DNA from 3 places in the Bradyrhizobium sp. NBAIM14 genome. Region 2 is predicted to be linked to each of the others. Evidence: predicted binding sites of a transcription regulator. Region 2 holds the regulator's gene; each other region holds the start of a gene.
The links. Region 2 encodes LexA, which represses DNA repair genes until DNA is damaged. Its sites were predicted from a motif close to TGTTCNNNNTGTGTTCNG; they were not measured.

Region 1 (10,323 bases), on a different contig from region 2:
GTGTCCTGCACCTGCCAGCCGAAGAACGGCGCGCCGTCATATTCGATGGTGAGCTTGTAGCGGGGCATCGTGTCCAGTTTCGTCGTCATTGCCCGCCTTGTGCGCTGTTGCGCACTGGGGCGGACAATCCAGTAATCCGCAGCCTATCCGATTGACCGAGAAGCCTCGGCGTACTGGATACCCCGCCTTCGCGGGGTATGACAGTGTCAGGTGAATTTGGATCCCGCCTTTAACGGCACGCCGCGCAGGAAGTCCGCGGCCTGCATGCGGGCCTTGCCCTCGCGCTGCAGCTCGATGATGCGGATGGCGCCGTCGCCGCAGGCGACGATAAGCTGATCGTCGAGCACGTCGCCAGGCGCGCCGGCGCCTTGCGCCAACTCGCAACGCAGGATTTTGACGCGGGCATCGTCAAGCTCGCTCCAGGCGCCGGGGAAGGGCGAGAGGCCATGGACGTGGCGCAGCACCGCGCGCGCGGGCCTGGTCCAGTCGATCCGCGCCTCGGCCTTCTCGATCTTGGCGGCGTAGGTGACGCCGTCCGCGCTCTGCGCCTTGAGCTGGAGCCCGCCGCGTTCGAGCGCGGCCATCGCGCGCACCATCAGGTCGGCCCCCAACCGGGACAGGCGATCGTGCAGGTCGAGCGCGGTCATGCCGTCGGTGATCGCGATGCGCTCGGCCATGGCGACGTCGCCGGTATCGAGGCCGACATCCATCTTCATCACCATCACGCCGCTCTCGGCGTCACCTGCCATGATGGCGCGGTTGATCGGCGCAGCGCCGCGCCAGCGCGGCAACAGCGAGGCATGCAGATTGTAGCAGCCGAGTTTTGGCGCATCGAGGATCGCCTGTGGCAGGATCATGCCATAGGCGACGACGACGGCCGCGTCCGCATCGAAGGCGCGGAACTCCGCCAGCGCCTGCTCGGTCTTCAGCGTCTTCGGCGTCAGCACGGGAATGCCGAGCTTTCGCGCGGCCTCCTCGACCGGGGTCGGCTGCAATTGCAGGCCGCGCCGGCCGCCCGGCTTCGGCGCGCGGGTGTAGGCGGCCGCGATCTCGTGGCCATGCGCGACCAGCTCGAGCAGCGTCGGCACGGAGAAATCGGGCGTGCCCATGAAGATGAGGCGGAGGGGCATTTGACGACAATCCTTGAAACGAGCAAGGTACTCGTCATGGCCGGGCTTGTCCCGGCCATCCACGTTCGTCCTGCTCGCGGCGGCAAAGAACGTGGATGCCCGGGACAAGCCCGGGCATGACGGCGGAGGAATTATCACTCCGCCGCGCGCTTGGCGGCTTTCTCGAACTTCTTCATGACGCGGTCGCGCTTGAGCTTCGACAGATAGTCGACGAACAGCACGCCGTTGAGATGGTCGATCTCGTGCTGGATGCAGGTGGCGTAGAGGCCTTCGGCATCCTCCTCGTGCACCTTACCGTCGAGATCGGTGAAGCGCACGCGCACTTTCGCGGGACGCTCGACCTCCTCGTAATATTCGGGGATCGAGAGGCAGCCCTCCTCGTAGACCGACAGTTCCTCGGACGAGGCGATGATCTCTGGATTGATGAAGACGCGCGGCAGCGGCTTGGTCTCGCCGTTCTCATCGCGCTTGGCGAGGTCCATGGTGATCAGGCGCAGCGGCTGCGCGACCTGGATCGCCGCCAGCCCAATGCCAGGCGCGTCGTACATGGTCTCGAACATGTCGTCGGCAAGCTTGCGGATCTCCGCCGTGACCTTCTCGATCGGCTTGGAGACCAGGCGCAGCTGCTTGTCGGGCAGGATGATGATTTCTCTGAGGGCCATGGCCGCGATTTAAGCCGCGCGCCGGATGCGGTCAATGCGGCCCGGAACCCCTTAACCCCTCGCTAACCATAAAACTTCACCTTTCATTAACCATGAAAATTAGGGGCCGGTTAACCCAGAATGTTCCCTCTTCGTTCGCGAGAGCGCGGCGAATCGGCTACAAGGCGGCATGAACGAGATCATTGTCATCCTGGGCGACTGGCCGGTGCGCATCGTCGATGCGCTGATCGGCTTCGGTGCGCTCGTCCTCATCCTGCTGGTTGTGATTGCGGTTGTGATCGCGCGCTCGGGGCGGCGTGGCGCGGAACTCGCCATGGCGAACGCGATCCGGGCCGACGAGCTCGAGGAGCGGCTCGCCCAGGTGCTGCACGCCCAGAGCGAGGCCTCGGGGCGGGTCGACGCCATGACCCAGGCGCTGGCGGGACGCCAGGCCGAGATGGCGCGCGCGGTCAACGAGCGGCTTGATTCGGTGACGCATCGAGTCGGCCAGTCCATGGAACATTCGACCCGCAACACCATGGAGAGCCTGCGCGCGCTGCATGAACGGCTCGGCATCATCGACAACGCGCACAAGAACCTCACCGACCTCACCACGCAGGTGACCACTCTGCGCGACGTACTCGCCAACAAGCAGTCGCGCGGCGCCTTCGGCCAGGCGCGGATGGAGGCGATCGTCCAGGACGGTCTGCCCAAAGGCTCCTACGAGTTCCAGTTCACGCTCTCGACCGGAAAACGACCGGACTGCGTCGTGTTCCTGCCCGACCAGCGCCCGCTCTGCATCGACGCGAAGTTTCCGCTGGAGGCGATGACGGCGCTGCACGACGCCCGCACCGACGAGGAGCGGCGCGTTGCCACGCAGCGGCTGCGCGGCGACGTGATGAAGCATGTCAGCGACATCGCGGAAAAATACCTCGTCACCGGCGAGACCCAGGAGATGGCGCTGATGTTCGTGCCGTCGGAATCGGTCTATGCCGAGATCCATGACGGCTTCGACGACGTGATCCAGAAGGCCTATCGCGCCCGCGTCGTGCTGGTGTCGCCGTCGCTGCTGATGCTCGCGATCCAGGTGATGCAGCAGATCATGAAAGACGCGCGCATGCGCGACGCCGCCGACCAGATCCGCACCGAGGTGATCAAGCTCGGCGACGATTTGGGGCGCCTGCGCGACCGCGTGCTCAAGCTGCAAAAGCATTTTGCCGACGTGAACGAGGACGTCCGCCAGGTGCTGATCTCCGCCGACAAGATCGAAAAGCGCGCAGGGCGAATCGAAGAGCTCGATTTCAGCAAGAGCGATGCGCCGGAGGCGCCGCGCCTGGTGGCGACGGGAGCGGCAGAGCTGTTTCCGCGCAAGCTCCAGGCGGGGGAGTGAGACTAGGGCACACTGTCGTGCCCCGCGAAGGCGGGGCATCCAGTACGCCGTGACGATCGTTGTTAAGCCGACGTGCCGGTGTTTACTGGATCGCCCGCCTTCGCGGACGATGACGGCGGAATGGAAGGCGAAGATGGATCCACGCCAGTACGACGTGTACATTCTCGCCAGCCGAATTGGCGGCACGCTCTATATCGGCGTGACGAACGATCTCATCCGCCGGGTGGCGCAGCACAGGTTGAAGGTCATCGAAAGCTTCACGGAAAAGTACGACGTCGCCCGACTTGTCTACTTCGAGCAGTTCGACGATCCCGAGAATGCGATCAAGCGGGAGAAGCGGTTGAAGAAGTGGAATAGGGCCTGGAAGGTCCGCTTGATCGAGCAGCATAACCCAAACTGGGATGACCTCTATCCTGGGATAGCCGGACCATCATGATGGCGTCATGCTCAATGTCATGCCCCGCGAAGGCGGGGCATCCAGTATTCCGCAGCCCGTGTGGTTGAACCGAGACGCCGCGGAGTACTGGATCGTCCGCCTTCACGGACGATGACACCGAGCGTGTTGGAAGCTCTCCCGTCTCACCAGCTACCGCGAGAGTCTTTTCCCCCAGAATCTGCTAACACGCCCCCCATGACCGCACCCGACGCGACCTCCCCTGCCGCCTCGTCCTCCTGGCGCGACAGCCTTGCCGTTTACCTGCAGCCGCGGGTGCTGATCGTGCTGTTTCTCGGCTTCTCCTCGGGGCTACCGCTGGCGCTGTCGGGATCGACGCTGCTGGTGTGGATGGCCGAGGCCGGGGTTGATCTTGGAACGATCGGGCTGTTTGCGCTGGTTGGAACGCCCTACACGCTCAAATTCCTGTGGGCGCCGCTGGTCGATGCGCTGCATGTGCCGTTCTTCACGCATGCCTTCGGACGCCGCCGCGGGTGGCTGGTGTTTGCGCAGCTGCTGCTGATCGGCGCGATCCTGCTGTTGGCGCTGACCGATCCGGCACGTTCGCCACTGCTTGTCGCGCTCGGCGCGCTGCTGGTCGCGACGATGTCCTCGACGCAGGACATCGTGGTCGATGCTTTCCGCGTCGAGAGCCTGCCCGAAAGCGAGCAGGCCGCCGGCATGGCCGCCTATGTCGCCGCCTATCGCATCGGCATGTTGGTATCGACCGCAGGCGCCCTGTTCATCGTCACCGGCTTCGAGGCGATCGTCCCGCGTGGCGCCGCCTGGATGTGGGGCTATGTGGTGATGGCGGCTCTGGTGCTGATCGGCACGGTGACTGCGCTCGCCGCTACCGAGCCCGCACAATCCGCGCGCGCCGAGGCCGCCACGCAGGACGACGGCGCGCTCACGCGCGTGTTCCATGCCGCGCTGGGCGCGTTCTCGGAATTTCTGAGCCGCAAGGAAGCATGGGTCGTGCTCGCCTTCGTCGTGCTGTTCAAGTTCACCGACGCGTTTTCCGGCAACATGACCGTGCCGTTCGTCATCGACATCGGCTTCACGCGGAACGATTATGCCGTGATCGTCAAAGGCGTCGGCATCGTCGCGACCCTGGCCGGCGGCTTTGCCGGCGGCTTTGTGGCCCGGCGCTATTCGCTCGCGACCAGCCTGTGGATCGGCGGCATCGTGCAGGCGATGTCCAATTTGTCGTTCTCGTGGCTGGCGCTGGTCGGCGTCAACGAATGGGCGCTGACCCTCGCGATCACCTCCGACAATTTCTGCAACGCCATCGGCACCGTGATCTTCGTCGCCTATCTCTCGGCGCTGTGCCAGAACCCGCTGCACACGGCGACCCAATATGCACTGCTGACGGCGCTCGCCGCGGTGGGACGGACCTATTTGTCGTCGGGCGCAGGCTATCTGGCGAAAGCGACGGGCTGGCCGATGTTCTTCGCGATCTCCGTCCTCGTCGCCATCCCGAGCCTGATGCTGCTTGCGTATTTGCAGAAGCGCGGGCATTTCGAGGCACTGGGGCCGGTGCGGGTGTAGGCACCCCTGTCATGCCCCGCGAAGGCGGGGCATCCAGTACTCCGAGACAGTCGTGATCGACCGAGAAGCTGCGGCGTACTGGATCGCCCGCCTTCGCGGGCGATGACACCGGAATCGGGGAGACGACTCCACCCCTACTGCTTCTTGATAAGGCTCCACTTCGTGATCACGGCCTCGCTCATCTGGCCGGGATCGCTGGCGCAGGCGACCTCGTCCACCTTCACGGAGATCTCCTTGCCGACGAAGGATTTCAGCTGGGCGGCCTGCGCCTCGCTGGAGGTGACGAGCTGGAACGTCTCAGGGCCGGTTTCGAGATTGCACAGCCCGTTCGGCGGCGGCAGGCGGCGCGGCTCGGACGTGATCTGGTAGGTCGCGACGCGCTTGCCGTTCTTGGCGTCGCGCACCTTCATCGCGTTGAGCTCGCCGGAGAGCACGTCCCCAGTGTTGATCGGCTTGCCGGGCTTGGACGGCGGCAGCGCCGCGTCGCCCTGCTGCGCGGAGATGGCCGGGGTCACCAGCATCAGCATCGTCGCGACCAAAGCCCATCGCGTGGCGAAAAGTTTCGTCATGTCGTCCGTTCCGTAAAGTCTGGATGGAGATTCCTGTTTTGACGCGTTTTCTTCACGCGAACCGGTATCCACTTCGCTCGAAAACGCTCTAGAACAGGGTGCGCTGCCGCATCGCAGCCGATAGCGTACCTTCATCGAGATAATCAAGCTCGCCGCCGACGGGAACCCCGTGGGCGAGCCGCGTCACCTTCACATTGGCGTCCTGAAGCAGGTCGGTGATGTAATGCGCCGTGGTCTGGCCGTCCACCGTCGCATTCAGCGCTAGGATGATTTCATGCACTTGCGAATCATGCGCGCGCGCCACCAGCGCGTCGATGGTGAGGTCCTGCGGGCCGACGCCGTCGAGCGGCGACAATGTCGCGCCCAGCACGTGATAGCGCCCCTGGGTGGCATTGGCGCGCTCCAGCGCCCAGAGGTCGGCGACATCGGCGACGACGACGATGATCGCAGGATCGCGCTTCGGATCGGTGCAGACGGTGCAGGGATTTTGCGTGTCGATGTTGCCGCAGGTCTTGCAGACCTGGACCTTGTCCAGCGCCACCTGCAAGGCGCTCGACAACGGCATCATCAGTGCTTCGCGCTTCTTGATCAGATGCAGGGCCGCGCGCCGCGCCGAGCGCGGACCGAGGCCCGGCAGCCGCGCGAGCAGCTGGACCAGCCGCTCGATCTCGGGACCTGCAACAGCGCCCATTTTATTGGCCGAACAGCCCCGGCGGCAGGCCGAGCCCGCCGGTGAGGGCCTGCATCTTCTCCTGCATGGCGGTCTCGGCCTTGCGGCGCGCATCAGCGAGGGCGGTGACGAGCAGGTCTTCCAGCACCTCGCGCTCCTCGGCCTTCATCAGCGAAGGATCGATCTTGATGCTCTTGACGTCCATCTTCGCGGTCATGCGCACGGCGACGAGACCGCCGCCGGAAATGCCTTCGACCTCGACGTTGGCGAGCTGGTCCTGCATCTCCTGCATCTTGGATTGCAGCTGCGCCGCCTGTTTCATCATGCCGAGAAAATCAGCCATGGGTGCGTGTCCTTGGAAAGAATGGTTCAGAGATCGTCGCCGTCGGAACCGTCGGGCGGATCGTCGCTGCCATAGTCGGCGTTAATATCGGTTTCCGGCGTCTCGGGAGCAAGCCTGCGGACCTCGACGACCTTGGCGCCGGGGAAACGCGACAGCACCTCCTGCACGCGCGGATCGGCTTCCGCGGTACGGGCATGCTCCTGCTTGGCCGCCTGGTTCACCGAACGCAAAGTCGGCTGGCCCTGCTCGTTGGAGACGATCACGGTCCAGCGGCGGCCGGTCCACAGCTCGAACTTCTTCGCAAGTTCCGAGATCATGGTCTTGGAAGCGTTGGGCTCGAGCGCGACTTCCAGCCGCCCCTCCTCGAAACGGACGAGGCGCATGTCGCCTTCGAGCGCGCTCTTGGTCATGATGTCGCGCTTCTGCCCTGCGAGCGCAACCAGCTGGGTGAAGCTCGCGATGCGCAGCTGGGGCGCCGCCCCTTGCGTATCCGGCGCGGGGGCCGCCATCTGCGGCCGGGCGCCACCGCCAAACGCTGGAGCCGAGGCTATCGGCATGCGCACGGGCGCAGCTGACATCGGCGCTGCGGAGGCAACCGGCGCGGCCGGCGCGCCGTTGCGCGCGCTACTTCCGCCGTTCACGACCGGCGAGCCGCCGCCGTTCTGCTCGAGCATTCTGATCGCTTCGTCGGGCGTCGGCAGGTCGGCGACATAGGCGATGCGCACCAGAACCATTTCGGCCGCGGCTGCGGGACGCGTTGCGGCCTGCACCTCGGCGATGCCCTTAAGCAGCATCTGCCACATCCGCGACAGCACGCGCATCGAGATCTTGGAGGCGAACTCCTTGGCGCGCACCCGCTCGGTCTCGCCATAGGCGACGTTGTCGGCGGTCGCCGGGATGACCTTCACACGGGTGACGAAATTGACGAACTCGGCGAGGTCCGAGAGCACGACGATGGGATCGGCGCCGACATCGTATTGGTCGCGGAACTCCTTGAAGGCGGACGCGATGTCGCCGCGCGCCAGCGACTCGAACAGGTCGATGACCCGGGTGCGGTCGGCAAGGCCCAGCATCTGCCTGACGGCATCGGCCTTCACCTGCCCCGCCGCATGCGCGATCGCCTGGTCGAGCAGCGACAGCGAATCGCGCACCGAGCCCTCCGCGGCGCGCGCAATGATGCCGAGCGCTTCCGGCTCGATCTCGACGTTTTCCTTCGCCGCAATGCTGGCGAGGTGCTTCATCAGCACGTCGGCCTCGACGCGGCGCAGGTCGAAGCGCTGGCAGCGCGACAGCACGGTGACCGGAACCTTGCGGATCTCGGTGGTCGCGAACACGAACTTGGCGTGCTCCGGCGGCTCCTCCAGCGTCTTCAGGAAGGCGTTGAACGCCGCCGTCGACAGCATGTGGACTTCGTCGATGATGTAGACCTTGTAGCGGGCGCTGGCCGGGGCATAGCGCACGCTGTCATTGATCTGGCGGACGTCGTCGACGCCGGTATGCGAGGCCGCGTCCATCTCCAGCACGTCCATGTGCCGGCTTTCCATGATCGCCTGGCAATGCACGCCCAAGGACGGCATGTGGATGGTCGGCCCCTTCACCGATCCATCCGGCATCTCGTAGTTGAGTGCGCGGGCGAGAATGCGCGCGGTGGTGGTCTTACCGACCCCGCGGACGCCGGTGAGAATCCAGGCCTGCGGAATGCGGCCGGTCTCGAACGCATTGGAGACGGTACGGACCACGGCCTCCTGGCCGATCAGGTCGTCGAACGAGGATGGGCGGTATTTGCGCGCCAGCACCCGGTAGGGCGCATTGCCGGCCTGGCCGGCGCTATCGGGATCGGGAGGGGCGCCAGCGTCGGTCATCGGTCGATCCGCAATGAAATGTCTCTTGGCCGGCTTTTGCGGAAAGGAGCGCGCTGGCGGCTGGTGCCGCCGGCGCTGGTTCGCTCGAAAAACAGGTAGGAGACTGACGAGCGACCCGATCCGGACCTCGTTAGGGCTGCTTCCTTCCGGACCTGACCCGGTTGGCGAGTGGCTCGTCCACCGCCAATCTCCCGGTCCCTATTTGGGGCCAAAGGGAGCGGAAAGCAAGCGGGGTCTGGGGCTGTTCCGACGGCGCTTGGGGACTTCCGGCGCCGAATTCGCCCTCATTCGGCCTGCCCCACCGGGTCCGACGCATAAGGACCACGGCGCATACGGATGTTGTCTGGGGGCGTGGTCTCTGCGACGGTAAGAATCAATCCAGAGAAGCCTTCATGCCCGAACCCGCCTGGTCGCTGCACTCCCGCCTGAAAGAGGACACCATCGATATCGGCGACCTGCCGCTGTCGAAGGTGCTGGTCATCAAGGACGCGCATTATCCCTGGCTGCTGCTGGTGCCGCGGCGCGCCGACACGGTCGAGATCATCGATCTCGACGAGGTGCAGCAGGCGCAGCTGATGACGGAGATCTCCCGCGTCTCGCGCGCGCTGAAGGAGATCAGCAAATGCGACAAGCTCAACATCGCCGCGCTCGGCAACCTCGTGCCGCAGCTGCATGTCCACATCATCGCACGCCGCACCAGTGACGCCGCCTGGCCGCGGCCGGTGTGGGGCGTGATGCCGCCGCTGGCACACGACGCCGCGGAGGTTCAGAATTTCATCAGCGCGCTTCGCCGCAAGATCTGGTTGGGTTGAAAGAACAATAATGTCAGCATTCAACGCGTTTCCGCTGGGGCAGCCGGCCTTCGTCACCAACGTCCTCGACCGCGCCGCGCATCTGCGCCGCGACGACGAAAAGCTGTTCGCGCTGGAGCAGAAGCCGTCCTCGCGCGCCTACGTGGTCTATCGCGACTCGCTGCTGGTAAAGCGCGAGGGCGACAAGGTGCGCGCGCTGCTCGGAATCGACGAAGCGCTGAAATGCGGCGCCAATCCCGGCACGGTGTTCCTCGGGCTTCGCGACGGTGCGGCCGTGTTCGGCATGGGCCTGTCGCAGGCCGCCGCCGAGAAGCTGGTCGGCCGCGAGGATTATACCGTGACCGAGCTGCGCGGCATGGCGATGCAGGGCGCGATCCCGCCCGAGGAGCTCTCGGCCGTCGCGATGGCGAAGTCGATGGTGGGATGGCATCAGCGCCACGGCTATTGCGCCAATTGCGGCGTACGCACCAGCATGAAGGAAGGCGGCTGGAAGCGCGACTGCCCGAGTTGCAAGGCCGAGCATTTTCCGCGCACCGATCCGGTCGTGATCATGCTGGTGGCGTCCGGCGACAAGTGCCTGCTCGGACGCCAGAAGCAGTTTCCGGCAGGGATGTATTCCTGCCTCGCCGGCTTCGTCGAGGCGGCCGAGACCATCGAGGACGCGGTGCGCCGCGAGATCTTTGAGGAGTCCGGGATCCGCTGCACCGACGTGCAATACTACATGACCCAGCCCTGGCCCTATCCGTCGTCGCTGATGATCGGCTGCAGCGCGCGGGCGTTGAACGAGGACATCGTCGTCGATCGGATGGAGCTGGAAGACGCGCGCTGGTTCACGCGCGAGGAGGCGGCGAAGATGCTGACGCGGACGCATCCTGACGGGCTCGCCGGTCCGCATCCCTTCGCCATCGCCCATCATCTGCTCGGC
Region 2 (10,323 bases):
TCGAGGACCGCCGCAAGATGACCGGGATCGACTTCCTCAGCCTCCTCTCCGGCGTCGCTCAACGCCAACATGGCGCGTGCAATCTCGTCCTGGCTATCCGCAGGAAGCCGCCGCACGGCCTTCAGCGCCTTTTCGAGCAGTTCTGTCATTGGCAGAAGATAAGCCGGGTCGAGACCAAAAGGAAGTGTGGTTCCTGGCTGGCAAGGGAGGCCTTTTGCTTCAGCTCCTCCGCTCGGCTAGAACTTGCCGACCCAGTCCTGATTTGTTGCGGAGTTCGCCCGTGGCCCTGATGCCGGTTTCTGACGCGCTTGCCGCGGTGTTGGCCGGCGTCGAGCCGCTGGCTGAACAGATGGTTTGCCTCGACGAGGCCTACCATCGTGTGCTAGCCCGCGATGTCGCGGCGCGGCGCACGCAGCCGCCGGAGGCGATGTCGGCGATGGACGGCTATGCCGTGCGCACGGCCGACGCGGCAAACGATTCGAGGTTGACCGTCGTCGGCGAGGTCGCGGCGGGCCGGCCGCTCGCGGGAAGCGTCGGCCCCGGCGAAGCCGTGCGGATCTTCACCGGCGGCGTCGTTCCCGACGGCGCCGATGCCGTCGTGATCCAGGAGGACACAGCTGCCGACGGCAAACATGTGACGATCAAGGAAGCCGCCATTTTCGGCCGGCACATCCGCCCTGCAGGCGTCGACTTCCGCGAAGGCGACGTGCTGCTGCGCAAGGGAATCCGCCTCACCGAGCGCGATCTCGCCCTTGCCGCCGGAATGAATCATCCGCATCTCGCCATCATCCGCCGCCCGAGGGTTGCCGTTCTCGCCACCGGCGACGAGCTCGTGATGCCGGGCACCACGCCTGGTCGCGGCCAGATCGTCTATTCCAACGGCTATGCCCTGCATGCGCTCGCCCGCAGCGAGGGCGCCGAGACCATCGACCTCGGAATTGCCGCCGATACACTGGAGGCGACGTCCGCCGGCATCCGCCGCGCGCGCGAGAGCGGCGCCGACATCCTGATCACGACCGGCGGTGCCTCGGTCGGCGACCACGACCTGGTCCAGCAGGCGCTCAAGGGCGAAGGCATCGCGATGGCGTTCTGGAAGATCGCGATCCGGCCGGGCAAGCCGATGATGCACGGTCGGATAGGCGCGATGCGCGTGATTGGCCTGCCCGGCAATCCCGTGTCGTCCTACGTGTGCGCCTTCCTGTTCATGGTCCCCTTGATTCGCGCCCTGTCGGGCCGTTCAGCGATTCATCATCGGCGCGAGCGCGCCGTGCTGGGCCGCGATCTCGCCGCCAACGACCAGCGCGAGGACTATCTGCGTGCGCGGCTGGAGGAGCGCGACGACGGCACGCGCGTCGCCCTTCCGGTCAGCCATCAGGACTCCTCCCTTCTTGCGAATCTCGCTGCGGCACAGGTACTTCTGGTGCGCGCACCGTTCGCGCCGAAGGCCGAGGCCGGCACGCCTTGCGAGGTGCTCCGGCTGCCCGTCTGAGCCGCCCAGCCACACGCATTCCGCGAGCTTGGCCGCGTTCACCATAAATTAAGCAGTTGCGGAACACATATCGAACATATAGTGTCCGTTCATGATTTGTTTCGAGGATGTAGCGGCTTAGTGCCGGCTTCATCGTGTCGGAATCGAACGACATCAACCGGGGGACTTTGGTCGAGATGTTGACGCGCAAACAATACGAGCTTCTGCGGTTCATCAGCGAACGTCTGAAGGAAAGCGGCGTGCCGCCGTCCTTCGACGAGATGAAGGATGCGCTCGACCTGCGCTCGAAGTCAGGCATCCATCGCCTGATCACTGCGCTCGAGGAGCGCGGCTTCATTCGCCGCCTGCCCAACCGCGCCCGTGCCATCGAGGTGATCAAGCTGCCCGAGCTCCAGGCCGCCGCCGGCAATCGCCGTGGCTTCACCCCGAGCGTGATCGAGGGCAATCTCGGCAAGGTGCGCGCGAGCTCCAGCCCGCCCGCGGACGAGGGCGAGCGCCCCGTCGCGGTGCCCGTGATGGGCCGCATCGCCGCCGGCACGCCGATCGAGGCGCTGCAGACCCGCAGCCATACCATCAGCGTGCCGCCGGACATGCTCGGCTCGGGCGAGCACTACGCGCTCGAAGTGCGCGGCGATTCGATGGTCGAGGCCGGCATCCTCGACGGCGACATGGCGCTGATCCAGCGCAACGAGACCGCAAATACCGGCGACATCGTGGTGGCATTGATCGACGACGAGGAGGCCACGCTCAAGCGCTTCCGCCGCCGCGGCGCCTCGATCGCGCTCGAGCCCGCCAATGCCGCCTACGAGGTCCGCATTCTTCCGCCGAACCGCGTGAAGATCCAGGGCAAGCTGATCGGGCTTTACCGGAAGTACTGATAACGGAAGTCTCAAGCGCCGCGCGCGCTGCGATCGGCATCGTCGATCCAGGATCGGAGCGGATACTTGCCCGCTCCGGCCGGTCTCTCGCGCCGGCTGTCCGGTCCATCTTCCCGCGCGACATTCCCCCGCGCAGGCGCGCAGCCATTTCTGCTTCGCCGGTAGAGTTGTGCCGGCAGTGCTGATAGCTCCGGCCGAATGCAAGGACGCGAGGTTTGTTCCTATCGAATCCGGGAAAGATAATGTGATCGCGCGCTGCGGACGCGAGCCGCAGATTTGCCCATAACCGAGCAGAGCGTTGTATGCTTCCACTCTGATAGAGGCCTGCGCCTCGAAAGAGACGCGGGTCGCTATCCCAGCATGAGGAGCACCCGATGTGTGACTACAGCCTGCATGCCGTCGCGACGCGCCCCGCCGAAGTCGGCGAGACGATCGTCACGACAACCTTCCGCGGCACCTCGACGCGCGGTTTCGCTTCCGAAGCCGATCCCTCCGTCGCGGTCTGTCTGCTGCCGGGGACGGAGCTCGCTTTCGCCGACAATGTCCGCTACGACAACCGCTGGATCTGGACGCGCACCGTGAACTCTCGCGTCGGCAAGTTCGGCAAGATCGACCCGCACATTCCCGATCGCCATCATGACGCGATCGAATTCCCCGACGGCAAATACGTGCTGGTGACGCAGCTCGTCGAAGGCCAGCGCGCGACCGTGCTGCAATTGCCGGTGACGCAGCCAGCCCCCGAGCGCGAGCACAAGCCGCAGATCGTCGCCGACACGCGGCCCACGATCACGCGCCTGCCGATCGGCTGACGCCCTTCGGCCGACAGGCCGAGCCCGGGATTGAAATTGCCGTCGCCGGCCGAGGCCGGCGAGCCCGGCAAGTTTGTGTTTCAGGACATTCGATCGGCGAGCCCACCGCCGCGCCTCGTCGTCGCACGAAGTTTGGGCCGTGCTGCCCGCATTTTGAACGTCCGCTCCGCAGCCAAATGACCGATGCTGTCGTGGTTTGAGGCGGCGGACACGCTCGATGAAGACCTTCATTCGCGTCGTTGAACTTTGGGTACCCGACCGGACGCGCAGGCGGCTGGAATTCGGCGGCGGCCTCTACGACGATGGGCTGTCCGCGTTCAAAGCCGTCAGCGAAGAGCTGCACTTCGGATATGACGAGGGACTTCCCGGCAAGGCCTGGGCCTGTGGCCACCCCGTCATCCTCACGAAATTCGCCAACTCCTATTTCAAGCGGACCGATCAGGCCGCTGCGGCCGGCCTCACCTGCGGCGTGGCGGTGCCGGTGTTCGCGGGCGAATTCCTGCAAGCCGTGCTGGTGCTGTTCTGTGGCGACGACGAGGCGCACGTCGGCGCGATCGAACTCTGGCACAACGATCCTGATCTCTCGCATGAGATGGGGCTCGTCGATGGCTATTACGGCACCGCGGACATGTTCGAATTCAACTCCCGCCACACCAGATTTCCGCGCGGCTTCGGCCTGCCCGGACGCACCTGGAAGGCGGGCCTGCCGCTGATCATCAAGGACTTGCACGACGCCAAGAGTTTCCTGCGCTGGGAGGACGCCGCCAAGGTCGGGATCAATCTCGGCGTCGGCGTGCCCTACCGAACCGGTACCGACCAGACCTGGGTTCTGACATTCCTCTCCGCGCAGGCAACGCCGATTGCACGACGCTTCGAGATCTGGGTCCCGAACGAGGACCGTTCGGCGCTGGTCTTTCGCGCCGGCGATTGCAGCGCGCAGACCGACCTCGCCGCACGCTATGCGGCGCAGTCCATCGCCAGGGGCGAAGGCAGCATTGGCGGCGCCTGGGCCGCCGGCATGCCCGCGCTCAACGACGATCTCACCCGTGACGGCTCGATCGCCGGCTCCGAAGCCTGCGCAGCCGGGCTGAGCCGAATGGTGGCCCTGCCGGTCATCGGCAACGGAAGGCTTGACGCCGTGCTGGCCTGGTATTTGTGATCCGCGTCAATCGTCGGCCTGCAAGTCGGCCTCCGATGGCGTTGCGTCCCGGTTGCGGGGCACGGCCGCCTTCGGCACGAGGCTGCCGTCGAAATCTCCCTCGCCGGCGCCGGCCGGCAGCCAGGGACGGCTTGCTCCCCTCGTCCTCACCGCCTGCACCGGAAAGCCCTCGCCGCGTCTCGTCAGAGCCAGTGCGCCCTGACTGGCAAGACCCGCCCGATCGACCACCATCGCCGCGCAATCGGGTGGCGCAGGCCGCGCCGTCACCACCAGCGCGGCGCGGCTGCAATCATCGGCCAGCGCGTCGATACGCGTCGCCAACGCGATCAGTCGTCCGTCCGCGAGCGGCGCCACGCAGCCGGTCTCGTCACACGACACCCCACTCGCCAACGAGGCGTTGCCGGCATCGCGCGGATCGGCATCGGCAGCCAACCACTCCTTCAGCAGGAAGCTGTCCTTGCTGGCGCGGATCACCTGCAAGCGCCCATCCCCGCCCCGGATCGCGACGCTCGCGCCATCCCCGGCAATCAGGATATCGGGCTGCCGCACCGACAGTCCCCAGAGGATCGCTGCCAGCAGCACCAGGGCGCCGGACCAGCGCAAGGGCGTGCGCAACAGGCCCATCACGATGAGCCCGAGGCTCGCTGCGATCAGCGGCGCGATCCCGAAGGCGGGAATGCGGCCGACGGCGCCCGGCAGGGCCGCCACCCAGCGCGCGACCAGGACCATCCACTCGATGCCGATCCCCATCAACCACCAGAACACGCCGTCGAGCCCGAAGGGCGCCGCGAGCAGCCCCAACAGCCCGGCCGGCATCACCAGCGCCGAGACCACCGGCATGGCGCCGAGATTGGCGAGCACGCCGTATGGGGTCACGCGATGGAAGTGGAAGGCGGCGTACGGCGTGGTCGCGAGCCCCGCGATCAGCGAGGCCAGGAACAGCATCGCGATCTCGCGGCCGCCCCACAACGCGATCCGCGCCGTCGCGGAATGATCGGGCGAGGCGAGCAGGTTCGGCATGCCGATCTGCACCAGCGCCACCAGCCCGAGCGTTGCCGCAAACGACATCTGGAAGCTTGGATGCACCAACGCCTCCGGCGCGACCGCAAGCACGATCAGCGCGGCAACCGCCAGCGTGCGGAAGGTGATGGCGCGGCGGTCGACCATCACTGCGATCAGCACCACCGCCGTCATGAAGAACGATCTTTGCGTCGCAACCTCCGCGCCCGACAGCAACAGGTAGAACGCGGCCGCGACCAGCGCCGCGGCGGCCGACCATTTCTTGATGGCAGAGCCGGCCGCCAGCCCCGGGATCAAGGCCAGCAGCGCGCGCACCGCGAAGAAGACGACGCCGGCGACAACCGCCATGTGATAGCCGGAGATCGACAGCACATGGCCGAGTCCCGAGACGAACATGGCATCGTTCACGGGCGCGGTGATCGCATCGCGCCGCCCCGTGAGCAGCGCCGTCGCAATCGCGCGGTTATCGCCTTCGAGCGTTGCGCGGATGCGCGCATCGATCGCATCGCGCAGGCCCTGCATGAAGGCCGCGTAGCGCAGCCGCAGGCCGCCAGCATCCGGCGGCGTGGACGCCGTGATCGCGCCCATCACGAAGCCGGAGGCGCCGATGCCCTGGAAGAACATGTCGCGCGAGAAATCATAGCTGCCGGGGCGCACCGGCGAGATCGGCGGGAGCAGCCGCGCCTTCAGCTGCACGAAGCTGCCAACCTCAGGCGCCGTGCCCTTGCGCACCGAGAGGCGGACGCGCTCGAGCTTGACGTCGCTGCGCTGCGCCTCCATCGCGCTGACGCGCAGCACGAAACGGTCGGTGCGCTCGCGGATGTCGCGCGCTTCCACGAAGCCCGACAGCGACACCGAATAGAGCGGTTTTGCCAAAACGGTGTGCGCGATACGCGCGGTCTTCCAGGTCGCCACGGCAAAACCAGCCGCGACCGCCGCGAGCATGATGGCGGGCGCAAACAGCCGGCTCCGCCGGAGCAGCACCGCGCCGAGCATCAGCGCGATGGCTGTGGCGGCAACCACCCACAGCACCGGCTCATGATCGGCGGCGAAATAAAGCGCAATGCCGCCGCCGAAGGCGACCGGCACCCACGGCAACAGCCGGCCAGGCCCGGCCTCGCCCCGAGCCCATTGGCGCAGCGTCTCGATGATCGCCGGCCAGATGCCGAGGCCCGCTGGCGCCAAGCCGCCGGCCGGGGCGGCGCGGCCGACCGGCCACATCCCGGCAACTCCCTGGGACCGTCCTGGCCGGCCCGGCTCCGCCATTCCCCTGCACCTTACGATACGCGACGGCTGCGGAGGCTACCGGACCGTGCGGCTGCACGAATAGCGGTACGGATCGGGAACAGGCGAAGAGCGCCCTACTTTTCTCCGGGCTGGCGCCCGTTGCTAGATCAGCGGCGCCTGCGAGGAGGCGTGGTGATTGACGATCTTCCACTCGCCGTCCTCGCGGATGATGACCCAGCTCATCTTGACGACGAGATCATCCCGCTCGCCCGCGAGATCGAACGTGATGGTCGCGGCCATGTTGATCAGATCAGGGCCGGCCTGCGCGGCGTGCACGTCGGAGAAGGTCGCGCTCGGCCTCCCCCAGCGCGGCAGGCCGTTGAAATAGTCGGCGACGCCATCTCGGCCGCGATAGAGCTTCGGATTGGAGCCGAAGAAGAACGCGTTCCTCGCATAGAGCGAGGACAGCGCGGCCGCATCGAGCGCCGCGAAGCCGGCGCACCATTTCGCGATGATGGCGGAAACGATGGCGTCGGCCTCGCTGCTCATGTCCTGCTCAGCCCTTCTCAACCCTTGGCGACTTCCTTCGCGAACGTGTCGCGCAGACCGATCGTGCGCGAGAACACCGGCTTGCCGGGCGTCGAGTCCTTGTCACGCACGAAATAGCCCTGGCGCTCGAACTGCATCGGCTCGGTCGAATTGCTCTCCGCAACGGACGCCTCGACCCGCGCATCGGCGAGGATCTCCAGCGAGTTCGGGTTGAGATCGGTCGCGAAGTTCGAGGCATCCGGGCTCGGATTGGCGAACAGCTGGTTGTAGATGCGGATCTCCGCCGGCTTGGAGGCCGCCGCCGGCAGCCAGTGCATGGTCGCCTTGACCTTGCGGCCGTCGGGCGCGTTGCCGCCCTTGGTCGCGGGATCATAGGTGCAGCGCAGCTCCACCACCTCACCCTTGTCGTTCTTGATCACGCCGGTACACTTGACGAAATAGGCATAGCGCAGCCGCACCTCGTTGCCAGGCGACAGGCGGAAGAACTTCTTCGGCGGGTTCTCCATGAAGTCGTCCTGCTCGATATAGAGCTCACGGCCGAACGTGATCTTCCGCGTGCCGGCCGAGGGATCGTCGGGATGATTGATCGCCTCGAGCTCCTCGGTCTGCCCTTCCGGATAATTCTCGATCACCACCTTGAGCGGCTTCAAGACCGCCATGCGCCGCTGCGCCGTGCGGTTCAGCTCCTCGCGGATGCAGAACTCCAGCATGCCGACATCGACCACGCTGTTGGCTTTGGCGACGCCGATGCGCTTGACGAACTCGCGAAGTGCAGCCGGCGGCACGCCGCGGCGACGCATGCCCGCCATGGTCGGCATGCGCGGATCGTCCCAGCCCGCGACATGGCCGTCGCGGACGAGCTGGGTCAGCACGCGCTTGGACAGCAGCGTATAGGTGAGATTCAGCCGCGCGAATTCGTACTGATGCGGCTGTGAGGGCACCGGCAGCTTCTCGATGAACCAGTCGTAGAGCGGTCGGTGGTCCTCGAACTCCAGCGTGCAGATCGAATGCGTGATGCCTTCGATGGCATCCGACTGGCCGTGGGCATAGTCGTAGCTCGGGTAGATGCACCATGCGTTGCCGGTGCGCGGATGGTGCGCATGCAGGATGCGGTACAGCACTGGGTCGCGCAGATTGATGTTGCCCGCGGCCATGTCGATCTTGGCCCGCAGCACGCGCGCGCCGTTGGGGAATTCGCCCGCCTTCATGCGGCGGAACAGGTCGAGGTTCTCCTCCACGGAGCGTTCGCGGAACGGCGAATTCTTGCCGGGCTCGGTCAACGTGCCGCGCGAGAGGCGGATCTCCTCCTGGGTCTGGTCGTCGACATAAGCGAGGCCGTCGCGGATCAGCTGCTCCGCCCATTCGTACAGGCGGTCGAAATAGTCCGAGGCGAAGAACAGGTTCTTGCCCCAGTCAAAGCCGAGCCAGCGCACGTCGGCCTGGATTGAATCGATATATTCCTGCTCTTCCTTGACCGGGTTGGTGTCGTCGAAGCGCAGGTGGCAGCGGCCCGGAAACTCCTGGGCGACGCCGAAGTTGAGTGCGATCGACTTGGCGTGGCCGATATGCAAGTAGCCGTTCGGCTCCGGCGGGAACCGGGTCACAATCTCCTTGTATTTGCCCTGATCGAGGTCGGCCTGGATGATGTCACGAATGAAATCGCGCCCAACCTCAGCTGCCACCGGTTCTGTCATTACGAAAATCCTGTAGGGAAATCAGCGGTCCTTCTGCCAAATTCGCGTGGCCGCGCCAAGAGCTTACAAGAGCTTAAGCAAGGCCTGCCGGGTCCGCCGTCGCCCTTTAGTTATGTCCCGTTCCTGCTATACACCACCGCCTCCAATGCATAGGCCCTGCCAAGAATGTCCGATTCCGTCGTCACGCGCTTCGCTCCCTCGCCGACCGGCTTCCTCCATATCGGGGGCGCCCGCACGGCGCTGTTCAACTGGCTCTATGCCAAGAAGCACGGCGGCAAGATGCTGCTGCGGATCGAGGACACCGACCGGGAACGCTCCACGGAAGCGGCGATCGGCGCCATCCTCGACGGGTTGAAGTGGCTCGAGCTCGGCTGGGACGGCGAGGTCATCTACCAGTTCGCCCGCGCCGCCCGGCACCGCGAGGTCGCCGAGCAGCTGCTCGCCGATGGCAAGGCCTACCGTTGCTACGCCACCGCCGAAGAGCTCGCCGCCATGCGCGAGAAGGCGCGCAGCGAGGGGCGCACCCGCCTCTATGACGGCATGTGGCGCGACCGCGACGCGGCCACGGCGCCGAGCCACGTCAAGCCCACCATCCGCCTGCGCGCGCCGCAGACCGGCGAGACCGTGATCGAGGACCAGGTCCAGGGCCGCGTGGTCTGGCAGAACGAGAACCTCGACGATCTCGTCCTGCTGCGCGGCGACGGCAACCCGACCTACATGCTCGCCGTGGTGGTCGACGACCACGACATGGGCGTCACCCATGTGATCCGCGGCGACGACCACCTGATCAACGCCGCCCGCCAGAAGCAGATCTACGATGCGATGGGCTGGGAGCTGCCCAGCATGTCCCATATCCCGCTGATCCACGGCCCGGACGGCTCGAAACTCTCCAAGCGGCACGGCGCGCTCGGCGTCGATGCCTACCGCGCGATGGGGTACCTGCCGGCTGCGCTGCGCAACTACCTGGTCCGGCTCGGCTGGAGCCACGGCGACCAGGAGATCTTCTCGACCGAGGAGATGATCGACGCGTTCGATCTCGGCAGCGTCGGCCGCGCCGCCGCCCGCTTCGATTTCGCCAAGCTGGAAAACCTCAACGGCCACTACATCCGCCACGCCGACGATCAATCGCTCGTGAAGATGTTCGAGGACGTGCTCGACCACGTCGTGCCGAGCCGCGACGAGATCAAGGCCAAGTTAAACGACACCACGCGCGCGCAGCTGCTCAAGGCCATGCCGGCGCTCAAGGAGCGCGCCAAGACATTGATCGAGCTGATCGACGGCGCCCATTTCATCTTCGCCGACCGGCCGCTGGCGCCGGATCCCAAGGCGCAGGCGCTGTTGACGCCCGAGAACCGCAAGCTGATCGGCCAGCTACATTCCGCGCTGGAGAAAGTCGAGACGTGGAGCGGCGCCACCACCGAGGCCGCGCTGCGCGCCTTTGCCGAGGAAAATAGTCTCAAGCTCGGCGCGGTCGCCCAGCCGCTTCGGGCGGCGCTCA
Region 3 (10,323 bases), on a different contig from region 2:
TCCGCGCGGAGCTCTCCCTGCTCCGCATCCTGGCGGACCACTGCTTCGCCGCCTCGCTCGCGGCGAAGCTCTTTTCTTCGAGGGTAGCCATGCTCGATGTCCCCCACGCAACCACGACCGAACACAGCGAGACCCATTTCGATCTCCGCAAGGAGGCTGAAGCCGCCGGAATCACCGAGACGCTTCAACAGCTCGATCAGGAGCTGATCGGACTCAAGCCGGTCAAGAACCGCGTGCGCCAGATCGCCTCGCTGCTGCTGATCGAGCGCATCCGGCAGCGTGCCGGCCTCGCTTCCGCGCCGCCGACGCTGCACATGTCGTTCACCGGCAATCCTGGAACAGGCAAGACCACCGTCGCGCTGCGCATGGCCAGGATCCTGCACGGGCTCGGCTTCGTGCGGCGCGGGCAGGTGATCTCGGTGACGCGCGACGATCTCGTCGGCCAGTATATCGGCCACACCGCGCCGAAGACCAAGGAGATCCTGAAAAAGGCGATGGGCGGCGTACTGTTCATCGACGAGGCCTATTACCTGCATCGTCCCGACAACGAGCGCGACTATGGCCAGGAATCGATCGAGATCCTGCTCCAGGTGATGGAGAACCAGCGCGAGGACCTCGTCGTGATCCTCGCCGGCTATGGCGAGCGGATGACAAAATTCTTCGCCTCCAATCCCGGCTTCCGGTCGCGGATCGCCCACCACATCGAATTCCCTGACTATGCAGAGGCCGAGCTGCTCGTTATCGCCGAGCTGATGCTGAAGGAGTGCGGCTACCGCTTCTCGGCTGCGGCGCGCGAGGCGTTCGAGAAATACATCGCGCTGCGCCGGACCCAGCCGTTCTTCTCCAATGCGCGCTCGATCCGCAACGCCGTCGACCGCATCCGCCTGCGGCAGGCCGATCGGCTGGTGTCCGATCTCGATCGCATGCTCGATGTCGCCGACCTCGAAACCATCGATGCCATGGACGTCTTGGCGAGCCGAGTCTTCAGCGGCGGTGCGGATGCGCGGAGTGCAGTGCCATGACGAAGGAGATCATGATCGCTCCCTCGATCCTCGCCGCGGATTTCGCGCGTCTCGGCGAGGAGGTCGCCGCGATCGACGCCGCTGGGGCCGACTGGATCCATTGCGACGTCATGGACGGACACTTCGTGCCGAACATCAGTTTCGGTGCCGACGTCATCAAGGCGGTCCGTCCCTATTCGAAGAAGCCGTTCGACGTGCATTTGATGATCGCGCCGACAGATCCCTATCTCGAGGCGTTCGCAAAGGCCGGAGCGGACATCATCACGGTGCACGCCGAAGCGGGGGCGCATCTCGACCGCTCGCTCCAGGCGATCCGCTCGCTCGGCAGCAAGGCTGGCGTCAGCCTTTGTCCGTCGACCCCGGAAGCGGTGATCGAGTATGTGCTCGATCGTATCGATCTCGTGCTGGTGATGACGGTCAATCCGGGCTTTGGCGGCCAATCCTTCATCGCATCGCAGATCGACAAGATCAGGCGGATCAGGACCATGATCGGCGGGCGGCCGATCCGGCTCGAGGTCGACGGCGGTGTCACGTGCGACAATGCCGCGGCCGTGGCTGCAGTGGGTGCCGACACGCTGGTCGCGGGCTCCGCCGTGTTTCGCGGCAAGAGCGCTGGCGAATATGCCGCCAATATCGCGGCTATTCGCATCGCCGCGGAGACCGGCCGGGTTCCGAAGCTGCAAGATAGTTCCGCGCCCGCGAAGCGGGCCGAAGAAAGTGCGCTCATCCGGTAGATTACGGATCAGCCCACCGCCGTGGCTCCGGTGTGTCAAGGCGCGCCACTTTCTCCGGATCTCTACGGAGCATGCCTTCCAAATCGATCGGCTCATTCAGGCCGGGGTAACCAACGCACCGGAGAAGGACAATCGATTAACGACCGCGCAATGCCAAGCGTCTCAATCTGTGGTTTAGGGACGCTATGAGAGCGCGGATGCGTAACGACGGAAACTGCGGCATGAAGCCCGCACGCGGCGCAAAGTGATGGCATGAGCATGCATCGCCTGTTCGCCGAGCAGCTCCGCTGCGCCACCGATGCCACCGGACAGGTCGATCTCGTCAAGCTGGGCAAGTTCGTCAACGCGGCTTACGAGGCCGGTGATCGCGAGCGTCAGCGGATGATCGAAGTACGCGCGCAAACGCGCGACGAGGTCGAGCAGGATCTGCTGCGGACCCGCGAGTTCCTCGACACAATCATCGAAAACATTCCGATCGCCGTCTTCGCGAAATGTGCGGAGAGTTCGCGCTACATCCTGCTCAACCGCGCCGGAGAAGGGCCGCGACCGGGTCGTCAATTCACGCAAGATGCTGATCACGGATGGCAACGGGGATCCGCAATATCTGGTCGGCGTGATCGAGGATGTCACGGAGCGTGTCACCACCCGGCAGCGGATCAGCCATCTTGCGCATCATGATGCGCTCACGGACCTGCCGAACCGCAGCGCCTTCAACGCGGCGCTCGACGAACGGCTGGAGCGGGCGCAGGAGGCATCGACCAGTTTCGCTGTGCTGAGCCTCGATCTCGACCGCTTCAAGGAGGTCAACGACGTGTTCGGTCACCCCGTCGGCGACATGCTGATGCGGGCGGCCGCCGACCGGCTTGCCGCGGAAGCCGAAGGCGCCTTCGTCGCCCGCATCGGCGGCGACGAGTTCATGATCCTGGTGCCCGACAACGCCAGCCGTGAGGACGTTCTGGCGCTGGCCGAACGCCTGGTCGAGACGATCGGCAAGGAGCTCGAGGTCGACGACTATCTCTCCCACGTGGGCCTCAGCGTCGGCATCGCGTTCTATCCCGACGATGGCGTGAACGCGGCGACGCTGCTCGCCAACGCCGACTCGGCTCTCTACCGCGCCAAGCGCGAGGGCAGGAGCCGGGTCCGCTGCTTCGAATCCGAGATGGACCAGGAGCTGCGCGATCGCAGGCTGTTGCAGCACGACCTGCGGCAGGCGCTGGAGCACAACCAGCTCCTCGTCTATTTCCAGCCGCAGGCGCGGGTGGATGGCGAGGTCATCGGCTTCGAGGCGCTGCTGCGATGGAATCACCCGACGCGGGGCTTCGTGCCGCCGGACCAGTTCATTCCGCTCGCCGAGGAGAACGGGCTGATCGTCGAGATCGGTGAATGGGTGCTGCGCGAGGCGTGCCGTGAGGCGGCATCCTGGCCGCGGCCGTTGCAGGTCGCGGTCAATCTGTCGCCGGTCCAGTTTCAGGCGGGCGATCTCGAGCGCTCGATCCACCAGATCCTGTTGGAGACGGGGCTGACGCCGACGCGGCTCGAGGTCGAGATCACCGAGGGCGTGCTGATCGGCGATTTCACCCGCGCGCTCAACCTGCTGCGGCGGCTGAAGGCGCTCGGCATCCGCATCGCCATGGATGATTTCGGCACCGGCTATTCCTCGCTGTCGTATCTGCAGTCGTTCCCGTTCGACAAGATCAAGATCGATCGCAGTTTCATCTCCAACCTGGAGGCGACGCCGCAATCGGCCGAGATTGTCCGCGCCGTCCTGAGCCTGGCGCACGCGCTGAAGATCCCGGTCATTGCCGAGGGGGTGGAGACGGAAGCCCAACGTGCCTTCTTGGCCCGCGAGGCCTGCGAGGAGATGCAAGGCTATCTCGTCGGCCGTCCCGACTTGATCGAGCGCTACCTCGACCTGGTGGGCCTCGCCGTGGAGCGCCGCCTCTACGCCTAGCATTGGGCACAGAGTTCCGAGCGGACGTTTGGAACTAAAATCCTTACCGGCACTTCTCGAAAATTAACTTGGTTCAGGCGCGTTGAGCGCGCAGCAAATGTTTTGCATAAACGCCATCGGCCTGACGCAAATCAGGGCAATAAGCCGGTGAACGCGAGGGAGGGTCTCATGGAGAACGTACGTCGCTACCGGGCGCTGGCGTCCCTCTGCCGTCAGCAGGCGGCCTACCGGCCGCTCCAGAACTGGGAACTCCTCGGCCAGGCCGAACATTTCGAACATCTTGCCGAAATCGAGCTCAAGGCGCATTTCGACGCGTGCAATGTGCATCGCGACAAGGATGCCGCCGCGCCGGCGACTTGGGAGGCTCCCGTCGCGGCGTGACGGCGCCAGGCCGGCTCATCAATGCGACATCAGCGTCGGGACCGTCATGGCTTCCAGCATGGCGCGGGTGACGCCCCCGAGAAAGCGTTCCTGCAACCGCGAATGGCCGTAGCCGCCCATCACCAGGAGATCGAGACTCTCGTCGGCCGCCAGCGACAGGATCGTCGGCTGAATGTCGGCGCGCGTGGCGGTCAGGCTGACTGTGCGGGTCGATAATCCGCGCCGGCCCAGATGTCTGGCCAGACCGCTCGCTGAGGCTTCGCCGGAGACCGCCTCGGTCTCGTTCACCGTGATGATCACGATCTCGGCGGCGCGCGCCAGGAACGTCGTTGCGTCGCGCACGGCGCGGGCAGCGAGGCGGCTACCATCCCAGCAGATGCCGATCCGGTTCGCCTTGAAGGCTCCGCGGAAAGTGTAGGGCAGGAACAGCACCGGGCCGCCCGCGCGGAACAGGATCTCGCTCGGCATGTCGTTGTCGAACGAGCCTTGCGCCGGATCGGGCTGGAGCACGACGCTGAGGTCGTGCAGCCGTGCCATCTCGCCGAGCGAGCCGGCGGCATCTGCCGGGATCGCGCCGAGTGCGTGGCAGGTATAGGCGATGCCGGCGTTCGCCGCCTCGCTCTTGAATACCGCGAGCGCCGCCTCGGCCCGCTCCACGGCGCGCTCGCGCTCCAGCTCGAACACGGCCGCCACCGCCGCGCCGCCTTCCATGACGTAAGCCGTACTGGTGGCGACATAGCCGACCGCGACCGCGTCGAGATGCGCGTTGAGCTTCGCCGCGAGCGAGACCGAGCCCTCGATCGCGGGACGCATGGGACGTTCGGTGGGGATGTGGACGAGAATGTCTTTGTACATGGCGCGCCTCCGCTGAGCATCATCCGATGGTCGCAGTTTTTCACTGCGCGAAGGCGGCGCGTTGAGCTGTATCAAACGTCCGGATTGCCTGCTGCGACCGCTCATCCATTCTTTGCCGAGATTTAATCGGACGGACGGGACGCCGTAAGGTGGCAGCGACCATGTTGCGGGCAAGGCGACACCTGCTCAACATGGACATTTCGACATGAACGATCGCGTCAATTCCGACATCACCACGTCTCGCAAGATCTTGCGGCCGCGGCGGCTCGCGCTGCTCGGCACCGTGGCCGCGCTGGGCGTGGCCGCCCTGGCAGTTGCGCCAGGCGCCTCGCCGTACGGCATCAACTCCTTGATTGCGCCGGCTCAGGCGGCCGAAGCCGCCGCGACGCCGCCCGGCTTCGGCGATCTCGTCAGCAGGGTCAAACCCGCTGTGATCTCGGTGCGGGTCAAAATCGATCAGGACAACGACAAGAGCGCGATGCTGCAGCAGAACCGGATGGATTCGGACGAGGACACGCCGTTCGACCAGTTCTCGCGACAGTTCGGTTTCCGCTTTCCGGGCGGCGCGAACGGCATGCCGCGCCAGCGCCACCAGATGATCACGGGCGAAGGCTCCGGCTTTTTCATCTCCGCCGACGGCTACGCCGTGACCAACAATCACGTCGTCGATCGCGCCGAGTCCGTGCAGGTGACGATGGACGACGGCACGACCTACACCGCGAAAGTGGTCGGCACCGATCCGAAGACAGATCTCGCGCTGATCAAGGTCGACGGCAAGAAGGACTTTCCGTTCGTCAAGTTCTCCGACCAGAAGCCGCGCATTGGCGACTGGGTGGTCGCGGTCGGCAATCCCTTCGGTCTTGGCGGCACCGTGACCGCCGGCATCGTCTCGGCCAGCGGCCGCGACATCGGCAACGGTCCCTATGACGACTTCATCCAGATCGACGCGCCGATCAACAAGGGTAATTCCGGCGGCCCGGCCTTCGACATGAACGGCAACGTGATCGGCGTGAACACTGCGATCTTCTCGCCCTCGGGCGGCTCGGTCGGAATCGGCTTCGATATCCCGGCCTCGACCGCCAAGCTCGTCGTCGCGCAATTGAAGGACAAGGGCGCGGTCACCCGGGGCTGGCTCGGCGTGCAGGTGCAGCCGGTGACATCGGATATCGCCGACAGCCTCGGGCTCAAGGAGGCGCGCGGCGCGATCGTCGACAATCCGCAGGATGGCAGCCCGGCGGCGAAGGCCGGCATCCAGGCGGGCGATGTCATCACCGCCGTCAACGGCACCACGATCAAGGACTCCCGCGACCTCGCCCGCACCATCGCCGGCTTGACGCCGGGCACGTCCGTGAAGCTCGATGTCTTCCGCAAGGGCGACAGCAAGACGGTGACGCTGGCGCTCGGCGAGTTGCCGAACGAGCGGCAGGCCAAGGGCAATGGCAGTGGCAATGCCGACGAGGGCAGCGGACAGCCGGGTGCCGGCACGCCGCGCCTCGGCCTCAGCCTGGCGCCCGCCGGTGACGTTCAGGGCGCAGGCCAGAACGGCGTCGTCGTCACCGAGGTTGATCCGCAAGGCCCGGCCGCGCAACGCGGCATCCGGACCGGCGACGTCATCCTCAATGTCGGCGGCAAGGCTGTCAGCAATGTCGGCGAGGTGCGCTCCGAGCTGGCGCAGGCCAAATCGTCGGGCAAGCGCAGCGTGCTGCTTCAGGTCAGAAGCGCGGAGGCCACCCGCTTCGTTGCGGTGCCACTCGCATAACGTCAACTCGACCCTTACCAATCCAGGAAGGCGGCCTTCGGGCCGCCTTTTGCACACACGTCACGTCCGCACCAGGCCGGTCACATTCTCGTTAACGGCAGGGATGATGACCTGGTGCGTCCGAAAAAGCCGTGTTCGCTGATCACACTCGCAGGGCGCCTCGGTGCTCTGCGCCAATGTCGCCGCTGAGAGGGGTTGCAAGCGTGGAACTTCGAGCCTCCCGGCGCTTTGTGGAACTCGCCGGTGGTTCGCAAGTGATCGGTGCCGACATGGATCGATTGAAGCTCTCGCTCAGGAGTGCGCTGCTCGTGGCGCCATTGGTGCTCTCGGGGGGAAACGCGCTCGGGCGCGACGACGGCCGCTACGCGAATTCTCCTCTGAAGCCATGGTTCGACAGTTTGCGCAGCCATCTCGGTCCGTGCTGCTCGGACGCGGACGGTTTCGCCCTTGCCGATCTCGACTGGGAGTCGCACAACGGGCGCTACCGTGTCCGCATCGACGGACAGTGGATCGATGTGCCGGATGAGGCCGTCATCACCGAGCCCAACCGGGCCGGCCGCACGATGGTGTGGCCGGTCAAGACTGCGTTCGGGATTTCGATCCGCTGCTTCATGCCGGGGAGCATGATCTGAGGCGGGTCAGCGCGACCGCTTGGATTTGCGCTTCGATGATTTCTTGTTCGACGATTTCTTGGACGACGTCCCGGACGTTTTCTTGGATGCTTTCTTGGACGTCTTCTTGGCGCTCTTGCGCTTCGAAGCCTTCTTCGGGACCTTCTTGCCCTTCTTGCGTGCCTTCGACAGTCCGATCGCGATGGCCTGCTTGCGGTTCTTGACGCGGCCGCCGCGCCCGCCACGGCCGCTCTTCGCGGTGCCCTTCTTGTAACGCCGCATCTCGGTGGCGACATCGCTTCCCGAGCTGCGTGAGTAGCGGCGCTTTTTTGCCTTGCGTGCCATGCATATTCTCCCTCGGCGGGGAGAACCATTCTGCACAGCCATGGTTCCGGGAGCGTGGAACGGCGCAGGCCTAAAGCGCGATGCGATGCTCTAGAAGGAGTTTGCCAGCTCGATCTCCGCTTCCAGCACCTGGATGCGCCGGGCGGCCTCGCTGAAGGACAGATCCCGCGCATATTGGCCGGGCTGGTAGGCCTCTTCGCTGAGCCGCTTCAGCTTGAGACCCTGCGCCCGCGTCATCTGCTCGCCCAGGAAAAATCTGGCGTCGTATTTACCTTGAACCTGCATCTGGCGTCTCCGTCCTGAAATCGTGACTTGACTATATGTTCTTATTTTGTTCTAACAAGGCATGGACAACAGAATTAATGAAATTCGACGTAAAATCAGAGCCTTGAGGCTCGAGATGGCCGACGTCGAGGCGTCGGTGCGCGACCTCGTCGAGCGCGATCACGACTGCACGGAAAGGGCCCTGGCGCAGATGGACCTGCGCCGGAAAATCACTCTCTTGATTGCCGAATGGAAGGCGGCCGGCGGCAGCGACGTACTGCCGAACGTTCGCGATCGGGTGCGGCTTCGTGCCGTGAAGACAGGCGGCAATTCCGCGCGCGCAGCCGAGCGCCGCTGAGATCCTTGGCGCCGGATACTGAAGGCCGAGTGCCGAACCAAAGATAGAAGACAAAGGGCTCCGCAATGCGGAGCCCTTCATGATTCCAGGGAGCGCCTATTTGGTGTCGGTCATGCCGCCCTTGTTGGTCATGGTGCCGCCCTGATCAGAGCCGGGACCGGCGCCGCCTTGGCCGGACGGATCAGCGCCCGTGGAGGACTTGGTGTTGGCGCCGGTGGTCTGTGCCGACGACATCGAGGATCCATGCTTAGCCTTGTGCGATTTGGCTTGGGCGGCAAACGGCCGCGGCGGCAAGGCCGGTTGCCAATATTACGGCGAGAGCGAGCTTGGTCGTCTCATGCGGGGAAACCCCCTGAGTTAAATTGACGCAGGCAGCAAACCGCGCGTCGCGGCAGGAGTTCCCGGCGAAGTATCTTTCCGTACGTCACGCACGCTTCAAGTTTGCTTGTCCTCGGCCAGGATGAACACGGCGCCGGTGAGCGTCGCGCCGATCGCAAAGGTCGTCACCAAGGTGAGGGCGAAGACCATCGCGGCCTGGCTTCCGCCATTGTTCAGCAGGTTGGCGACGGCTGGATTGGACAGGACGAGCGTGAGGCTGAAAATGAGGCCTAGCGCTGCGCCCATCATTGCATGCGTCATCAGCTTGATAAGGCCGCTGGCAGAGATCAGCTCAGACGACTTCTTGGTGCGCATGGGACGGCATCCCGAACTTGCCACGCCAACGCGCATGTTATCGCCGGGTTCCGTTCCGCTGAAGGAATTGTTACCGCCCGTTTCATCCGGCGTTCATGCCGGGCTTGCCAAGATGGGCGCCAGCAAAACGGGAACATCGATATGGGTAAGGTCGTCTTTCTTTACCGCTCGCTGGCCTATCGCAACGCGGCCGCGGACATCCTGCGCAAGGCGCGCAAGCTTCCGCTTGGCGCGGAGCGAAGCGCGGCCCGCCGCTACGCGAGGGCGCTGCGCGATCTCGCCCGAACGGAAGCTTGGCTCGAAGGGCGGGTCGCGCGCGAACCACGCACGGCGCAGCGCATGAGCAGCGCAGCGTCAGGTTAACCGGATGCGCGTTGCAATTCGGCAGCGCCGGCGGTGTCGAACTTGCTTGGTGCAGCCGCCGCGGTCTTGCGTGTCAACGGCACCTCAAGACGGCACAGCAGGCCCTCGGCGCGCCAATCGAACTGCGCCTGTCCGCCAAGCTGGGACTCGATGCTCGCAAGCAGGCTTCGCGTGCCGAAGCCGCGCGATTTCGGGGTCTTGACCAGGGGACCGCCGGATTCCTCCCAGCTCAGCGTGAGCAGCTCCTCGTCGACCTGCCAATCGATCGCGAGCCGCCCCGCTCGCGTGGATAGCGCGCCGTACTTTGCCGAGTTGGTGAAGAGCTCGTGCAGTGCGAGCGCCAGCGTCTGGGCCGTCGCCGGCAGCAACTGAACTTCGGGCCCTGCCAATTTGATCTGGTCGCCCAGCGAGTAGGGCGCAAGCTCCTCGTCGATCAGCCTGGAGAGCTCGGCGCCTTGCCAGCTCGACAGCGACAGGATGGTGTGCACGCGCGCCAGCGCATTGATGCGCCCCTCGACGGCGTTGACATAGGCCTTGACCTCGTCGGCCCGGGTGAGGCGCACGATCGACTGCGCCAGCGCCAGCGCGTTCTTCGCGCGATGATCGACTTCCCGCGCCAGCAGGTTCTGCCGCTCCTCGGCGCGCTTGCGCTCGGTGATGTCGACGGTCACGCCGCTGACGCGCACCACGCGCCCGCTCTCGTCCGTGGTTGCGGCCGCCGTGCCGACGCACCAGCGCACCTCGCCGTCGGGCCGGATGATGCGGAACTCCGTCTCATAGGCGCGTGTGCCCTTGTTGAACTCGGCGATCGCCTTGCGCAACTGGTCGACGTCGTCGGGGTGCAGCAGGGCCTGAACGTTGGCCGGATTGATCTCGAAATTGTCGGGGTTGACGCCGAAGATATTGTATTGCCCCTCGTCCCACATCCAATCGCCGCTGATCCAGTCCCAGTCCCAGGACCCCATCTTGCCAGCCGCGATCGCCATG

Region 1: the regulator LexA is predicted to act here: its motif matches at 1,914-1,931, upstream of I6F28_RS21505 (DNA recombination protein RmuC).
Region 3: the regulator LexA is predicted to act here: its motif matches at 7,980-7,997, upstream of I6F28_RS08620 (DUF3072 domain-containing protein).

The regions. Positions count from the first base shown of each region.
Region 1 is NZ_JADYVQ010000009.1:19,931-30,253, forward strand. Features, by position in the region: gene truA (tRNA pseudouridine(38-40) synthase TruA) at 1-68, opposite strand, end outside; gene fmt (methionyl-tRNA formyltransferase) at 207-1,130, opposite strand; gene def (peptide deformylase) at 1,265-1,792, opposite strand; gene I6F28_RS21505 (DNA recombination protein RmuC) at 1,962-3,161, shown strand; gene I6F28_RS21510 (GIY-YIG nuclease family protein) at 3,295-3,597, shown strand; gene I6F28_RS21515 (AmpG family muropeptide MFS transporter) at 3,793-5,142, shown strand; gene I6F28_RS21520 (hypothetical protein) at 5,277-5,711, opposite strand; gene recR (recombination mediator RecR) at 5,800-6,402, opposite strand; gene I6F28_RS21530 (YbaB/EbfC family nucleoid-associated protein) at 6,404-6,724, opposite strand; gene I6F28_RS21535 (DNA polymerase III subunit gamma/tau) at 6,751-8,586, opposite strand; RNA gene ffs (signal recognition particle sRNA small type) at 8,682-8,778, opposite strand; gene I6F28_RS21545 (HIT domain-containing protein) at 8,979-9,398, shown strand; gene nudC (NAD(+) diphosphatase) at 9,409-10,323, shown strand, end outside.
Region 2 is NZ_JADYVQ010000004.1:171,709-182,031, forward strand. Features, by position in the region: gene I6F28_RS12575 (hypothetical protein) at 1-149, opposite strand, end outside; gene I6F28_RS12580 (molybdopterin molybdotransferase MoeA) at 281-1,489, shown strand; gene lexA (transcriptional repressor LexA) at 1,666-2,367, shown strand; gene I6F28_RS12590 (hypothetical protein) at 2,742-3,176, shown strand; gene I6F28_RS12595 (GAF domain-containing protein) at 3,394-4,335, shown strand; gene I6F28_RS12600 (ComEC/Rec2 family competence protein) at 4,342-6,621, opposite strand; gene I6F28_RS12605 (nuclear transport factor 2 family protein) at 6,745-7,131, opposite strand; gene I6F28_RS12610 (glutamine--tRNA ligase/YqeY domain fusion protein) at 7,149-8,825, opposite strand; gene gltX (glutamate--tRNA ligase) at 8,991-10,323, shown strand, end outside.
Region 3 is NZ_JADYVQ010000002.1:621,217-631,539, reverse strand. Features, by position in the region: gene cbbX (CbbX protein) at 90-1,022, shown strand; gene rpe (ribulose-phosphate 3-epimerase) at 1,019-1,756, shown strand; gene I6F28_RS08655 (beta/alpha barrel domain-containing protein) at 1,940-2,323, opposite strand; gene I6F28_RS08650 (putative bifunctional diguanylate cyclase/phosphodiesterase) at 2,325-3,707, shown strand; gene I6F28_RS08645 (hypothetical protein) at 3,876-4,088, shown strand; gene I6F28_RS08640 (universal stress protein) at 4,107-4,943, opposite strand; gene I6F28_RS08635 (Do family serine endopeptidase) at 5,149-6,702, shown strand; gene I6F28_RS08630 (hypothetical protein) at 6,972-7,334, shown strand; gene I6F28_RS08625 (DUF6496 domain-containing protein) at 7,341-7,658, opposite strand; gene I6F28_RS08620 (DUF3072 domain-containing protein) at 7,749-7,943, opposite strand; gene I6F28_RS08615 (hypothetical protein) at 8,059-8,280, shown strand; partial or broken gene I6F28_RS08610 (hypothetical protein) at 8,377-8,590, opposite strand; gene I6F28_RS08605 (hypothetical protein) at 8,716-8,973, opposite strand; gene I6F28_RS08600 (hypothetical protein) at 9,115-9,336, shown strand; gene I6F28_RS08595 (HWE histidine kinase domain-containing protein) at 9,333-10,323, opposite strand, start outside.